Regions from separate parts of the Enterobacter sp. HK169 genome, predicted to be linked through region 4. Evidence: predicted binding sites of a transcription regulator. Region 4 holds the regulator's gene; each other region holds the start of a gene.

Region 1 (3,624 bases), 460 kb from region 4:
CAGCTGCTGCGCGGCCGGGTTGGCGTAATGAACGGCCAGCTCGTCATCGACCAGCAATATGCTGTTAATCAAAGAATTGAGGATCTGCCCAGCATCGGGCAGCGTGCCAGTTGCCATTCAGCAGTCTCCTGGAGTCGTTTGCACTAATTTAGTGCAGTATAGCGTTTTCGGCGTAAAAAGCGCGTGAGATCAGGTTGTTGGTGGAGAAAAAAGCCCATCCGGAGATGGGCTAAAAGTTTCCACGGCAACTACCCCCGGCGCTTATCACGCCGGGTAAAACAACTTTAATTAAACGCTGTAGTACAGCTCGAACTCTACCGGGTGTGGCGTCATACGCACGCGGTCGTTCTCTTCCATACGCAGGGCGATGTAAGCATCGATAGCGTCGTCAGTGAATACGCCACCTGCAGTCAGGAACTCGCGGTCTGCGTCCAGGGCCTGCAGGGCTTCTTCCAGAGAGCCAGCAACCTGTGGGATCTCTTTCGCTTCTTCTGGCGGCAGGTCGTACAGGTTTTTGTCCATCGCTTCGCCCGGGTGGATCTTGTTCTTGATACCGTCCAGACCGGCCATCAGCAGTGCAGCGAAGCACAGGTATGGGTTAGCCGCTGGGTCCGGGAAGCGAACTTCGATACGACGTGCTTTAGGAGAAGCCACCACCGGAATACGGATAGAAGCAGAACGGTTACGTGCAGAGTAGGCCAGCATCACTGGCGCTTCGTAGCCCGGGACCAGACGCTTGTAGGAGTTCGTGGTTGGGTTCGCCAGGGCGTTGATTGCTTTAGCGTGTTTGATAACACCACCGATGTAATACAGCGCCTGCTCGGACAGACCGGCATATTTGTCGCCAGAGAACAGGTTGGTACCGTTCTTGGACAGAGACATGTGGCAATGCATACCGGAACCGTTATCGCCAAACATTGGTTTTGGCATGAAGGTCGCGGTTTTACCGAAACGGTGCGCAACGTTGTGCACAACGTATTTGTAGATCTGAATTTCGTCCGCTTTTTTGGTCATGGTGTTGAAGCGGGTTGCCACTTCGTTCTGACCAGCAGTCGCCACTTCGTGGTGGTGAGCTTCAACAACCAGGCCCATCTCTTCCATCACCAGACACATGGTAGAACGGATGTCCTGTGCAGAGTCGACCGGAGGAACCGGGAAGTAACCGCCTTTCACGCCAGGACGGTGACCTTTGTTACCGCCTTCGTATTTAGTGGAGGAGTTCCATGCACCTTCGATGTCGTCGATAGCCACGTGGGAGCCAGAAATAGAGGCACCGAAACGGATGTCATCGAACAGGAAGAATTCTGGCTCTGGCCCGAACAGAACGGTGTCTGCGATGCCGGTAGAACGCAGGTACTCTTCAGCGCGTTTCGCGATAGAACGTGGGTCGCGGTCGTAGCCCTGCAGCGTGCCTGGCTCGAGGATGTCGCAACGGATGATCAGGGTTGGTTCTTCGAAGAACGGATCAATGACCGCAGTGGTCGCGTCTGGCATCAGAACCATGTCGGATTCGTTAATGCCTTTCCAGCCACCAATGGAGGAGCCGTCAAACATTTTGCCTTCTTCAAAGAATTCGGCGTTCACCTGATGAGCAGGGATTGTGACGTGCTGTTCTTTACCTTTGGTATCGGTGAAGCGCAGATCAACAAACTTCACTTCATGTTCGTTCAGCATCGTCAAAACGTGTTCAGCGGACATACTTAACTCTCCAGATTGGTCATTGTCGTCGTGGTAACGAGGTCTTCAATTTCTGTTTGTACTGGCTGGTGCCATGTATTTTTTATAAAGCGAAATCTGTGCCAACTTTTAAATCACCCCAAAAAGGCGTTATCATGCGCACCATAGTGCAAAAGGGCTGCACCACAATGGATTTGTTGCACCAGTATAGTGCTTCAATGTGAACATTGAGCACCATATTGGTGCAATTTACGTTAAAGTGCCCTTTTACCGCTCCGTGAAAGCGATCACAAAGCATCTCTGCAATACTTGTTTGCGGGGGATGTTTGTGATCCTGTTTTGTAGTGCGATTAATCCGTGTACAATAACGCGCTATTTCTAAATGCCTGAGGCAAAGTTGTGATCGAAAATTTGCGTAACATCGCCATCATCGCGCACGTTGACCATGGTAAAACTACCCTGGTCGACAAGCTGCTGCAGCAATCCGGTACGTTTGATGCGCGTGCCGAAACCCAAGAACGCGTGATGGACTCCAACGATTTGGAGAAAGAGCGTGGGATTACCATCCTCGCGAAAAACACCGCGATTAAATGGAATGACTACCGTATCAACATCGTTGATACCCCAGGGCACGCCGACTTCGGTGGTGAAGTTGAACGTGTAATGTCCATGGTAGACTCCGTTCTGCTGGTCGTTGACGCAATGGATGGCCCAATGCCACAGACGCGCTTCGTGACCAAAAAAGCTTTTGCCCATGGTCTGAAGCCAATCGTTGTTATCAACAAAGTTGACCGCCCTGGCGCGCGTCCTGACTGGGTTGTTGACCAGGTCTTCGACCTGTTCGTTAACCTCGACGCGACCGACGAGCAGCTGGACTTCCCTATCGTTTACGCCTCTGCGCTGAACGGTATCGCAGGTCTGGACCACGAAGACATGGCTGAAGACATGACCCCGCTGTATCAGGCGATTGTTGACCGTGTTCCTGCACCAAACGTCGATCTCGACGGCACCCTGCAGATGCAGATCTCTCAGCTCGACTACAACAACTACGTTGGCGTAATCGGCATTGGTCGTATCAAGCGCGGTAAAGTGAAGCCTAACCAGCAGGTTACTATCATCGATAGCGAAGGCAAAACCCGTAACGGTAAAGTCGGTAAAGTACTGACTCACCTGGGTCTTGAGCGTATCGAGAGTGACGTTGCGGAAGCGGGCGACATCATCGCTATCACCGGTCTGGGTGAACTGAACATCTCCGACACCATCTGCGATCCGCAGAACGTCGAAGCGCTGCCAGCCCTGTCCGTTGATGAACCAACCGTATCCATGTTCTTCAACGTCAACACCTCTCCGTTCTGTGGTAAAGAAGGTAAATTCGTTACCTCTCGTCAGATCCTTGACCGCCTGAACAAAGAGCTGGTGCACAACGTTGCGCTGCGCGTTGAAGAAACCCAGGATGCCGATGCATTCCGCGTTTCTGGTCGTGGTGAGCTGCACCTGTCTGTACTGATCGAAAACATGCGTCGTGAAGGTTTCGAAATGGCGGTTTCCCGTCCGAAAGTAATCTTCCGCGAAATCGACGGCCGTAAACAAGAGCCGTTCGAAAACGTAACGCTGGACGTTGAAGAGCAGCACCAGGGTTCTGTGATGCAGGCTCTGGGTGAGCGTAAAGGCGACCTGAAAAACATGAATCCAGATGGCAAAGGCCGCGTACGTCTCGACTACGTGATCCCAAGCCGTGGTCTGATCGGCTTCCGTTCAGAGTTCATGACCATGACCTCCGGTACCGGTCTGCTGTACTCCACCTTCAGCCACTACGACGACGTGCGTCCAGGCGAAGTGGGCCAGCGTAACAACGGCGTGCTGATCTCCAACGGTCAGGGTAAAGCGGTTGCGTTTGCGCTGTTCGGTCTGCAGGATCGCGGTAAGCTGTTCCTGGGTCACGGTGCT
Region 2 (3,624 bases), 430 kb from region 4:
CGAGGCGTCCCAGCGCAAACCACAGCTTGCCGGAGGCGCTGCAGCCGGTCAGGAACACGCCGCACAGCGCCATAATTTCCGCCATCACCACCAGCGCGCCGAGGTTGCTGGCAATAACTGTGCAGACCGCCGCCGCCATCAGCAGGTTAACCAGCAGGCCGTTAGCCCTGGCGTGCGGATGGCGGTGCCAGTCGATATTGAACAGGCTGATAAACAGCCCGCACAGGCCAAACGTCACCAGCCAGATGGCGTTCAGCGGCGTGATCGCAACCGTGTGGCGAATCAGCGGCATCACGGCCTCTGAGGACTGGCCGCCGAGCAGGACATCGCCGCCTGCCGCCAGCGTCATCAGGCTAGCGACCGCCCCGCCGAGCCCGGCGATCGCGCCGCTCAGGGTTTTATGGAATGAGCAGATCAGCGCCAGAACAGCGGCGGCAGCAAAACAGGCTACCGCGCTGGTAATCATCATCGCCGCGTTCATTTCGCCCCCTCGTTAAGCGCCTGTAGCAGAGAAAGGTCGCCAAAATCACTGTTGATGGTCAGCTCGCGTTTACGCTTGCTGGTACGGGCGATGTCGCGAATGTTAACCAGAATCAACGCCTTAGTCGGGCAGGTGCGCACGCAGGCCGGGCCCTGCTCATCGAAGCTGCACAGGTCGCATTTCACCGCAACGGCACGGATGCCGGGCACCCAGTCCAGCAGCGTACTTACGCGTGCCGGAGCCGGTGGCGCGGGCGGGGCTTTTGGCGAGTTGGCGTTCGCCGGAATATGCAGCGGACGGCTGCCGGAAAATTCAATCGCGCCGAACGGGCAGGCAATGCCGCACAGCTTGCAGCTTACGCACAGGCTTTCGTTCAGCTGGACAGCGCCATCCACGCGGGTGATGGCATTCACAGGGCAGACGCCCGCGCAGGGGGCGTCTTCACAGTGATGGCAGAGCTGCGGGGCAGACTCTTTTTCATTACGCATGACGTGCAGGCGCGGCATGGACTGCAGCCCATGCAGGCGATGCGTTTCCGAGCACGCCGCCTCACAGGTTCGACAGCCAATACAGACCGTCGAGTCAGCAATTACAAAACGGTTCACCGGGTTATCCTCTGGTGATAGTCATTTTTGACGAAAAACTGTCTTGTCGACACTTCTCGACACGCAGGAGTCAGGCCACGTTCGCTGAGGTATTTCCATCCATCAGCTGCTTCAGGTTGACCGGAAGATCGTGTTCAACGGCGGCGTACAGGCCGTTATAGACCGGCGCGATTTTTTCCAGATAGTGCTCCAGCACCTGCTGGCGATCGCGGTTGCTGACGTGGCCATCCACCATGCCATCGGCCATCAGCTGCGCCTTCGCAATACACTGTTTTTCGCCGTCTTTTGTCTCGAGGTGGTACTCAATGGTGTGGCTGTTGAAGTTGTCCGCCAGGGTAACGTTGATGGTGAAATGGCCGAACAGGACGAAGCGCATGTCGCCCTGCGCCGCGCAGCTCATCGCGTGGTGAAGACGCGCTTTCGAGAGGGTGATGCCCTGAACCAGAGAGTTGCAGTAGAGGTGCCACTGGTCCTGCAGCTGCTGATGACGCTGCGCGATGTAATCCGCTTTTTCGCTGATTTCCCAAATAGTCATAGAAGGTATCCGTTTAATGGAGATAGCGGCTGTTAAGCAGATTCCATGCCAGTTTTTATCTTTATGATTTTAAATGGTTTTAATTGCAAAACCGCTGTCAACGCCGCGGTGTCGACGTGTCATTTCGACAGCGTTGACATCGTCACGCCTTAACAAAAATCAAGCTGGCACCGTTATTGCATTCAATGGCGCAATTCATTGAGGAGGCGTCATGCACGAAATCACCCTCTGCCAGCGGACCCTGGAGCTTATCGAACAGCAGGCAGTGCAAAACCACGCGAAGCGCGTCACCGGCGTCTGGCTGAAGGTCGGGGCGTTTTCCTGCGTCGAGACCCGCGCCCTGAATTTCTGTTTTGAGCTGGTGTGTCGCGGCACGCTGGCGGAAGGCTGCGAGCTCCATATCGAAGAGCAGCAGGCGGAGTGCTGGTGCGAGCAGTGCCAGCAGTACGTCACCCTGCTGTCATCAAAGGTTCAGCGCTGTCCGCAGTGTCAGAGCACCGGTCTTCGCATCGTGGCGGACGACGGCATGCAGATCCAACGCCTCGAAATCGAGAAGGAGTAAAGTATGTGTAGCACCTGCGGTTGCGCCGAAGGCAACCTGTATATAGAAGGGGATGAACATCGCCCCCATTCCGCGTTTCGCTCCGCGCCCTTTTCGCCAGCCCCGCGGCCAGCTGCGGCTTTAACCGGTATCACCTTCTCCCCGCAACGCTCCGCTGCGGGCGATCTGCACTACGGCCACGGCGAAGCGGGTACCCACGCGCCGGGCATCAGCCAGCGCCAGATGCTGGAGGTGGAAATCAACGTGCTGGACAAAAATAACCAGATCGCCGCCCGCAACCGCGCGCGCTTTGCCGCCCGCAAACAGCTGGTGCTGAACCTGGTCTCCAGCCCCGGCTCCGGCAAAACCACGCTGTTAACGGAAACGCTCAAACGCCTGAACGGGCGCGTCTCCTGCGCGGTGATTGAAGGCGACCAGCAAACCGTTAACGACGCGGCGCGCATTCGCGAAACCGGCACCCCGGCGATTCAGGTCAATACCGGCAAAGGCTGCCACCTGGATGCGCAGATGATTGCCGACGCCGCCCCGCGTCTGCCGCTGGCGGATAACGGCATTCTGTTTATTGAAAACGTCGGCAACCTGGTCTGCCCGGCAAGCTTCGATCTGGGCGAACGCCACAAGGTGGCGGTGCTTTCGGTGACCGAAGGCGAAGACAAGCCGCTGAAGTACCCGCATATGTTTGCCGCCGCGTCCATCATGCTGCTGAACAAGGTCGACCTGCTGCCGTACCTGAACTTCGACGTGGATAAGTGCCTGTCCTGCGCCCGGGAAGTGAATCCCGAGATTGAGATCCTGCTGGTCTCCGCCACGCGCGGTGACGGGATGGACGCCTGGCTGAACTGGCTGGAGAGTGAACGATGTGCATAGGCGTACCGGGACAAATCCATTCCATTGACGGGAACCAGGCCAAAGTAGAGGTCTGCGGCATCCTGCGCGACGTGGACCTGACGCTGGTGGGCAGCAGCGATGAAACGGGCGCATCGCGTCTCGGCCAGTGGGTGCTCGTCCACGTGGGGTTTGCCATGAGCGTGATTAACGAAGCGGAAGCCCGCGACACGCTGGATGCCCTGCAAAACATGTTCGACGTGGAGCCGGACGTGGGCGCGCTGCTGTACGGCGAGGAGCGTTAGCCATGCGTTACGTTGATGAATACCGCGCGCCGGAGCAGGTGCTGCAGCTTATCGGGCACCTGAAAACGCGCGCGTCGCTGCTGGACTACACGGCGGAAAAACCGCTGCGGATCATGGAGGTGTGCGGCGGACACACGCACGCCATCTTCAAATTTGGCCTCGACCAGCTGCTGCCGGAGAACATCGAGTTTATCCACGGCCCCGGCTGCCCGGTGTGCGTGCTGCCGATGGGGCGAATCGACAGCTGTATCGAAATTGCCAGCCAGCCCGACGTCATTTTCTGCACCTTTGGCGACGCGATGCGCGTGCCG
Region 3 (3,624 bases), 1.2 Mb from region 4:
AAATAAACACAAAACAAACATTCATGAATTAAATAAAAAGATAAAATAAATACCAGAAAGAAATATGACAATATCAGAATACAAATAAGCACCACAAGGCGTATAGATCAATGATATTCGGTGAGCAACGATGACATTGAGCTTATTCACGTCTGATACGCCTGGCCATATAAGGGGCCTCGACGGCCCCTTATCTCGGTCACAGGTTAAAAACGTATTATTTTCTACTGGTCTTAAGGTGAACGAACCAAAGCCACAAAAATGTATCAGTGCAAACAGCAGCTCTTAAACTTCTTCCCGCTGCCGCAAGGACACGGATCGTTACGCCCGACCTTCGTGCCGTTCACCGTCGGCTTCTTCACTTCCGGCTGCTGCGGGTTGTTTACCCAGTATTGATATAAACGCAGTGCCGCAGGCTGGATGCTTTCGATGCTGGCGATATACTCCTCTTCGGACAGTTCATCCAGCTTTTCGCTGTTCTCTTCCGTCCCGTGCAGGGCAATCACGTCAAGATCGGCCTTCAGGGCTTCCGGCAGGGCTGACCAGTCCGTCAGCGCCACGCCGCGCATATAGCCATAGCACCACTCTTCCACCACGGTATAGCTCTCACCGTCAACGTCGTTATAACCGAACATCGGTTCAAACTGATCCGGGTACTCGCTCAGGCGCTCGGCAATATCGTTCATATGCTTAAAGCAGAGATCGATAAAACGGTTCATCTCACGATCGTTTTTCCAGCGCGGAATGTACTTCTCGCCACCCCACACCGCCACCAGCCAGGCATCTGGCTCAACGACAACAGGACCGGAAAGCACTGCGGTAAGCATGCCGTCCAGTTCGGACACGTCAATCACGGACGCGTCATCATGACCGTAAGACATTAACGTCTCTTCAAGCCACGCCATTTCGCTTTCATTCAATGGGCCTTCAGTCATCGCTGATACTCCTGCAAAAGGAAACGATCCTAACACATAACTCACGCCTCTCCGGGCTGAAGTTTAGGTCTTTATTGCTGCAAAAACGTGCAAATCGTGACCTTTGCACAACTTATGGGCTTTGTTGTTAATGATATGTGATCTCCGCTGTAATTTCTTCTCCTCCCGCAAGGCGGCATAACGCGGCGCTCTATACTCAAACATGTCGCAAGCTCGTCAATGGGTTAACCATTCTGGCAACGTTTTTGCTTAACGTTCTTCGCGCGCCTCTGCGCAGGGAAATCTCGCCGTAATATGCAGGATGCCGTCTGTATCTTGTTCGTTTAGTGCATTTTGTTCTTGCTCGTGTTTCGGATTGGCTGCGCCGTCGGGCGTTCGGGTTTACGCCGTGGTGCAAAAACCTCTTTGCTAAGGAACATAATAATGTCGCTGAAATTAATCAGAACTCCTCTTTCTCTTGTGTTGGCCGGTTGCCTGGTGACGGCGTTTTCCGCCCGGGCAGATATTGTGATTGGCGTGGCCGGGCCGTTCACGGGTCCGAATGCCACCTATGGCGATCAGTACTGGCACGGCGCAACGCAGGCCGCTGAAGACATTAATGCCGCAGGCGGCATTAACGGCGAGAAGATCAAACTGGTTCAGGGGGATGATGCCTGCGAGCCTAAGCAGGCCGTGGCCGTCGCCAACCGTTTAGTTGACCAGGATAAAGTCAACGCCGTGGTCGGCCATTTCTGCTCCTCTTCCACAATGCCCGCCTCCGAGGTGTATAGCGACGCGGGCATTATTGCGATTACCCCCGGCTCAACTAACCCGCTGATCACCGAACGCGGCATGAGCGATATGTTCCGCATGTGCGGACGCGATGACCAGCAGGGGCAGGTTGCCAGCGACTTCATCATCGACAAGCTGAAAGCCAAACGCGTGGTAATTATTCACGATAAAGACACCTATGGTCAGGGTCTGGCTGACGCCACCAAAGCGGCGCTGGCGAAACGCGGGGTTCAGGATGTGATGTATGAGGGGTTATCTCGCGGTGAGAAAGACTTTAACGCGTTGGTGACCAAGATCGGCGCGCAAAAACCGGACGTCGTGTTCTTCGGTGGCTGTCACCCGGAAGCCGGTCCGCTGGTTCGCCAGATGCGTGAACAGGGCGTGCAGGCGAAATTCTTCTCCGGCGACTGTATTGTCAACGAAGAGATGGTGACCGCCGCGGGGGGCCCGCAATACACCAACGGCATTTACATGACCTTCGGTAAAGATCCGCGCCTTATCCCGGACGGTAAAGCGGTTATCGAGAAATTCCGCGCCGGTAAATTCGAGCCGGAAGGTTACACCCTTTACTCCTATGCCTCCGTACAGGCCATTGCCGCAGCCTTCAAGGCCACCGGCGGCAAGGACTCCGCCAAAGCCAGCGAGTGGCTGAAAGCCAATTCCGTCGACACGGTGATGGGCAAAAAAGCGTGGGACAGCAAGGGCGATCTGAAAGTGTCTGACTACGTGGTTTACCAGTGGGACGACAAAGGCAAATATAAGGAAGTGCAGTAACGGGACGGAGTCACGCTCAACGTCGGCGGGCCTGCCCGTCGGCGCGTAATAAACATCAGGCTGCGCGCATCGCGCAGCCTATAAAACGAGCGCGCTAAGATGAGTACATTCTTCCTGCAACAGTTAATCAATGGCTTAACGCTGGGCTCCGTCTACGGTTTAATCGCCATCGGCTACACCATGGTGTACGGCATTATCGGGATGATCAATTTCGCCCACGGCGAAGTGTATATGATTTCCGCCTATCTCTGCGCCATCGGCCTGGCGCTGCTCTCGTTCTTCGGTCTGCAGTCGTTCCCGCTGCTGATCCTCGGGACGCTGGTGTTCACCATCGTGGTAACCGGGGTGTACGGCTGGACCATCGAGCGTATCGCCTACAAGCCGCTGCGCAACTCCACGCGCCTGGCGCCGCTGATCTCCGCCATCGGGATGTCGCTTATCCTGCAAAACTACGCGCAGCTGAGCCAGGGTCCGCGCCAGCAAGGGGTGCCGACCATGCTGGACGGCGTGATTCGCCTGCATCTGGGCGACGGCTTCGTGCAGATAACCTACACCAAAGTGTTTATTCTGATTGCTTCTTTTGCCGGCATGCTGGTGCTCACCTGGATTATCAACCATACCCGGCTGGGCCGGATGTGCCGCGCGGTACAGCAGGATCGTAAGATGGCCTCCATTCTGGGCATTAACACCGACCGGATTATTTCGCTGGTCTTTGTCATCGGCGCGGCGATGGCCGGTCTGGCGGGGGTGTTGATCACCATGAATTACGGCACCTTTGATTTCTACGTCGGGTTCGTGATCGGCATTAAAGCCTTTACCGCGGCGGTACTCGGCGGCATCGGCTCCCTCCCTGGCGCGATGCTCGGTGGCCTTATCCTGGGCGTGGCGGAAGCCCAGTTCTCGGGCATGGTGAACTCGGACTATAAAGATGTCTTTTCGTTCGGCCTGCTGGTCATGATCCTGATTTTCCGTCCCCAGGGGCTGCTTGGGCGCCCGATTGTGGCCAAAGTGTGAGGGAGAGAATGATGACATCACACGGTTTTTCACTTAAACGCTGCATTCTGGACGCGATTTTTTCCGGACTGATTGCGCTGGTTATTTTCGGCCCCATTGCGGGCGTGGTGCTGGACGGTTACAGCTTTAA
Region 4 (3,624 bases):
GCCGCGCGATGCCGGCAACATTATCATTGACGATGAAGACATCAGCCTTCTGCCGCTGCACGCGCGCGCGCGTCGCGGGATCGGCTACCTGCCGCAGGAAGCCTCCATTTTCCGTCGTCTTAGCGTTTACGATAACCTGATGGCGGTCCTGGAAATTCGTAACGATCTGACCAGCGAACAGCGTCAGGATCGTGCCAACGAGTTGATGGAAGAGTTCCACATTGAGCATCTGCGCGACAGCCTCGGTCAGGCACTCTCCGGGGGTGAACGCCGTCGTGTTGAGATTGCACGTGCGCTGGCCGCAAACCCGAAATTTATCCTTCTGGATGAACCGTTTGCCGGCGTTGACCCGATCTCGGTTATCGACATTAAACGCATCATTGAACACCTGCGTGACAGCGGGCTTGGCGTACTGATCACCGACCACAACGTCCGTGAAACGCTGGCCGTGTGTGAACGCGCGTATATTGTGAGCCAGGGCAATCTGATCGCCCACGGTACGCCGCAGCAGATCCTCGAAGACGATCATGTTAAGCGCGTCTATCTTGGGGAAGACTTCAGACTCTGATAGGGTAGAGGTAACGTAACGCCGAACCGGAGAAAAATGCTCTGAACATGAAGCAAGGTTTGCAATTAAGGCTCAGCCAACAACTGGCAATGACGCCGCAGCTACAGCAGGCAATTCGCCTGTTGCAACTGTCCACGTTAGAACTTCAGCAGGAGCTCCAGCAGGCGCTGGACAGCAACCCCCTGCTGGAACAAACCGATCTTCATGACGAGGTAGATACTCAGCAGTCACAGGATACAGAAGCGCTCGACACCGCGGATGCACTCGAACAAAAAGAGATGCCCGACGAGCTACCGCTGGATGCCAGCTGGGATGAAATCTACACCGCCGGAACCCCTTCCGGTACGCGTGCAGACTACCAGGATGATGAGCTACCGGTCTATCAGGGAGAAACCACCCAGTCGCTGCAGGATTACCTGATGTGGCAGGTGGAACTTACCCCCTTCTCCGATACCGACCGCGCGATTGCCACCTCAATTGTCGATGCCGTTGACGACACCGGCTATTTGACCGTCACGCTGGACGATATCCTGGAAAGCATGGGCGACGAAGAGATTGAACTTGAGGAGATCGAAGCCGTTCTGAAGCGCATCCAGCGTTTCGATCCGGTAGGCGTGGCCGCAAAAGATCTGCGCGACTGCCTGCTGATCCAGCTTTCTCAGTTCAGCAAAGAGACGCCATGGCTCGACGAGGCGCGCTTAATCATCAGCGATCATCTGGATCTGTTGGCCAACCACGATTTCCGCAGCCTGATGCGCGTCACGCGCCTGAAGGAAGAGGTGCTGAAAGAAGCGGTGAATCTGATCCAGTCACTCGATCCGCGCCCGGGACAGTCGATCCAGACCAGCGAGCCCGAGTACGTCATCCCGGACGTGCTGGTGAGAAAACACAATGACCGCTGGGTCGTTGAACTGAATTCAGACAGCATCCCTCGCCTGCAAATCAACCAGCAGTATGCCTCCATGTGCACCAGCGCGCGTAACGACTCCGACAATCAATATATTCGTAGCAATCTTCAGGAAGCGCGATGGCTGATCAAAAGTCTGGAAAGCCGAAATGATACGCTGCTGCGCGTCAGCCGCTGTATTGTCGAACAGCAGCAGGCGTTCTTTGAGCAGGGCGAAGAGTATATGAAACCGATGGTACTGGCGGATATCGCCCAGGCCGTCGAGATGCATGAATCAACCATTTCCCGTGTCACCACGCAGAAGTATCTGCACAGTCCACGCGGTATATTTGAGCTTAAGTATTTCTTCTCCAGCCATGTGAATACCGAGGGCGGCGGCGAAGCGTCGTCAACGGCCATTCGTGCCCTGGTGAAGAAGTTGATCGCCGCGGAGAACCCCGCGAAGCCACTAAGCGACAGTAAGTTAACCACCATGCTGTCCGATCAGGGTATTATGGTGGCACGTCGTACTGTTGCGAAGTATCGAGAGTCTTTATCCATTCCGCCGTCCAACCAGCGTAAACAGCTGGTCTGACACAACCGATAAGGAAGACACTATGCAGCTCAACATCACTGGACAAAACGTCGAAATTACTGAGGCTTTACGCGACTTCGTGAACGCGAAGTTTGCAAAACTCGAGCAGTATTTCGAAAGGATCAATCAGGTCTATATTGTGTTGAAAGTGGAGAAAGTGACTCACATCTCGGATGCCACCCTGCATGTTAACGGGGGTGAACTGCATGCCAGTGCGGAAGGGCAAGACATGTACGCTGCTATCGACGGCTTGATTGATAAGCTTGCACGACAGCTCAATAAACATAAAGATAAACTGAAACAACACTAATTGTCCGGGCAGTTAACGGGTGCAGGACGGCCTGTTGTGAAACACAACAGGCCATTTGTACAGTTAGCGCTTAGGTGAAATTATGATGAACAACGATTCCGCTCTTCAACTGAGCAATGTCCTTAACCAGGAATGTACCCGCAGTGCGGTTCACTGCCAGAGCAAAAAACGTGCGCTGGAGATCATCAGTGAACTGGCTGCCAAACAGCTGGGCCTGCCGCCGCAGGTGGTGTTCGAAGCGATTCTGACCCGTGAAAAAATGGGCAGTACCGGTATCGGCAACGGCATCGCGATCCCGCACGGCAAACTGGAAGAGGATACCCTGCGTGCCGTTGGTGTGTTTGTGCAGCTTGAAACACCCATCGCCTTCGATGCCATTGATAACCAGCCCGTCGATCTCCTCTTCGCGCTGCTGGTACCTGCCGACCAGACGAAAACCCATCTGCATACGCTGTCGCTGGTCGCAAAACGTCTGGCCGATAAAACCATTTGCCGTCGACTGCGCTCGGCCCAAAGTGATGAAGAGCTCTATCAAATTATCACTGAAGCAGAAGGCAATCAGGATGATGCATAACCAGGAGATGGCCTTCACATCTGTTGTCCTGAGGAGAAACGGAACATGGTGCTGATGATTGTCAGTGGCCGTTCAGGGTCGGGGAAATCCGTTGCTCTGCGCGCCCTGGAAGACATGGGTTTTTACTGCGTCGATAACCTGCCGGTCGTGTTGTTACCCGATCTGGCCCGCACGCTGGCGGAGAGACAAACCTCTGCCGCCGTCAGTATCGACGTTCGTAACATGCCTGAATCGCCAGAGATCTTCGAACAGGCCATGAGCAACCTGCCTGACGCGTTCTCGCCTCAGCTGCTGTTCCTCGATGCAGACCGCAATACGCTGATCCGCCGCTACAGCGATACCCGTCGTTTGCACCCGCTATCTAGCAAGAACCTCTCTCTGGAGAGCGCTATCGATGAAGAGAGCGACCTGCTGGAGCCGCTGCGTTCTCGTGCCGACCTGATTGTCGACACCTCTGAGATGTCCGTTCACGAGCTGGCGGAAATGCTGCGTACCCGGCTGTTGGGTAAACGCGAGCGCGAACTGACGATGGTGTTCGAATCCTTCGGCTTTAAGCACGGTATTCCGATTGATGCGGATTACGTTTTCGACGTGCGCTTCCTGCCGAACCCGCACTGGGATCCAAAACTGCGTCCAATGACCGGTCTGGATAAGCCGGTGGCGGCGTTCCTCGACCGGCACACAGAAGTAC

What was found. Region 4 encodes sigma-54, which starts transcription at its own class of promoters, with help from an activator protein. Its sites were predicted from a motif close to GTTGGCACANNTTTCGCTNT; they were not measured.
Region 1: a site for sigma-54 is predicted at 1,785-1,804, ahead of glnA (glutamate--ammonia ligase). Genes of this name have one in related genera too.
Region 2: a site for sigma-54 is predicted at 1,785-1,804, ahead of hypA (hydrogenase maturation nickel metallochaperone HypA). Genes of this name have one in related genera too.
Region 3: a site for sigma-54 is predicted at 1,168-1,187, ahead of EnteroDNA1_RS05880 (branched-chain amino acid ABC transporter substrate-binding protein). Genes of this name have one in related genera too.

Annotation. Positions count from the first base shown of each region.
Region 1 covers NZ_CP017087.1:2,876,330-2,879,953, reverse strand. The annotation lists gene glnL (nitrogen regulation protein NR(II)) at 1-117, opposite strand, end outside; gene glnA (glutamate--ammonia ligase) at 289-1,698, opposite strand; gene typA (ribosome-dependent GTPase TypA) at 2,077-3,624, shown strand, end outside.
Region 2 covers NZ_CP017087.1:1,992,950-1,996,573, forward strand. The annotation lists gene hycC (formate hydrogenlyase subunit 3) at 1-481, opposite strand, end outside; gene EnteroDNA1_RS09405 (4Fe-4S dicluster domain-containing protein) at 478-1,086, opposite strand; gene hycA (formate hydrogenlyase regulator HycA) at 1,157-1,621, opposite strand; gene hypA (hydrogenase maturation nickel metallochaperone HypA) at 1,833-2,183, shown strand; gene hypB (hydrogenase nickel incorporation protein HypB) at 2,187-3,050, shown strand; gene EnteroDNA1_RS09425 (HypC/HybG/HupF family hydrogenase formation chaperone) at 3,041-3,313, shown strand; gene hypD (hydrogenase formation protein HypD) at 3,316-3,624, shown strand, end outside.
Region 3 covers NZ_CP017087.1:1,220,318-1,223,941, forward strand. The annotation lists gene EnteroDNA1_RS05875 (YecA/YgfB family protein) at 267-935, opposite strand; gene EnteroDNA1_RS05880 (branched-chain amino acid ABC transporter substrate-binding protein) at 1,359-2,480, shown strand; gene EnteroDNA1_RS05885 (ABC transporter permease subunit) at 2,580-3,494, shown strand; gene livM (high-affinity branched-chain amino acid ABC transporter permease LivM) at 3,506-3,624, shown strand, end outside.
Region 4 covers NZ_CP017087.1:2,419,532-2,423,155, forward strand. The annotation lists gene lptB (LPS export ABC transporter ATP-binding protein) at 1-568, shown strand, start outside; gene rpoN (RNA polymerase factor sigma-54) at 616-2,049, shown strand; gene hpf (ribosome hibernation promoting factor) at 2,072-2,359, shown strand; gene ptsN (PTS IIA-like nitrogen regulatory protein PtsN) at 2,442-2,933, shown strand; gene rapZ (RNase adapter RapZ) at 2,979-3,624, shown strand, end outside.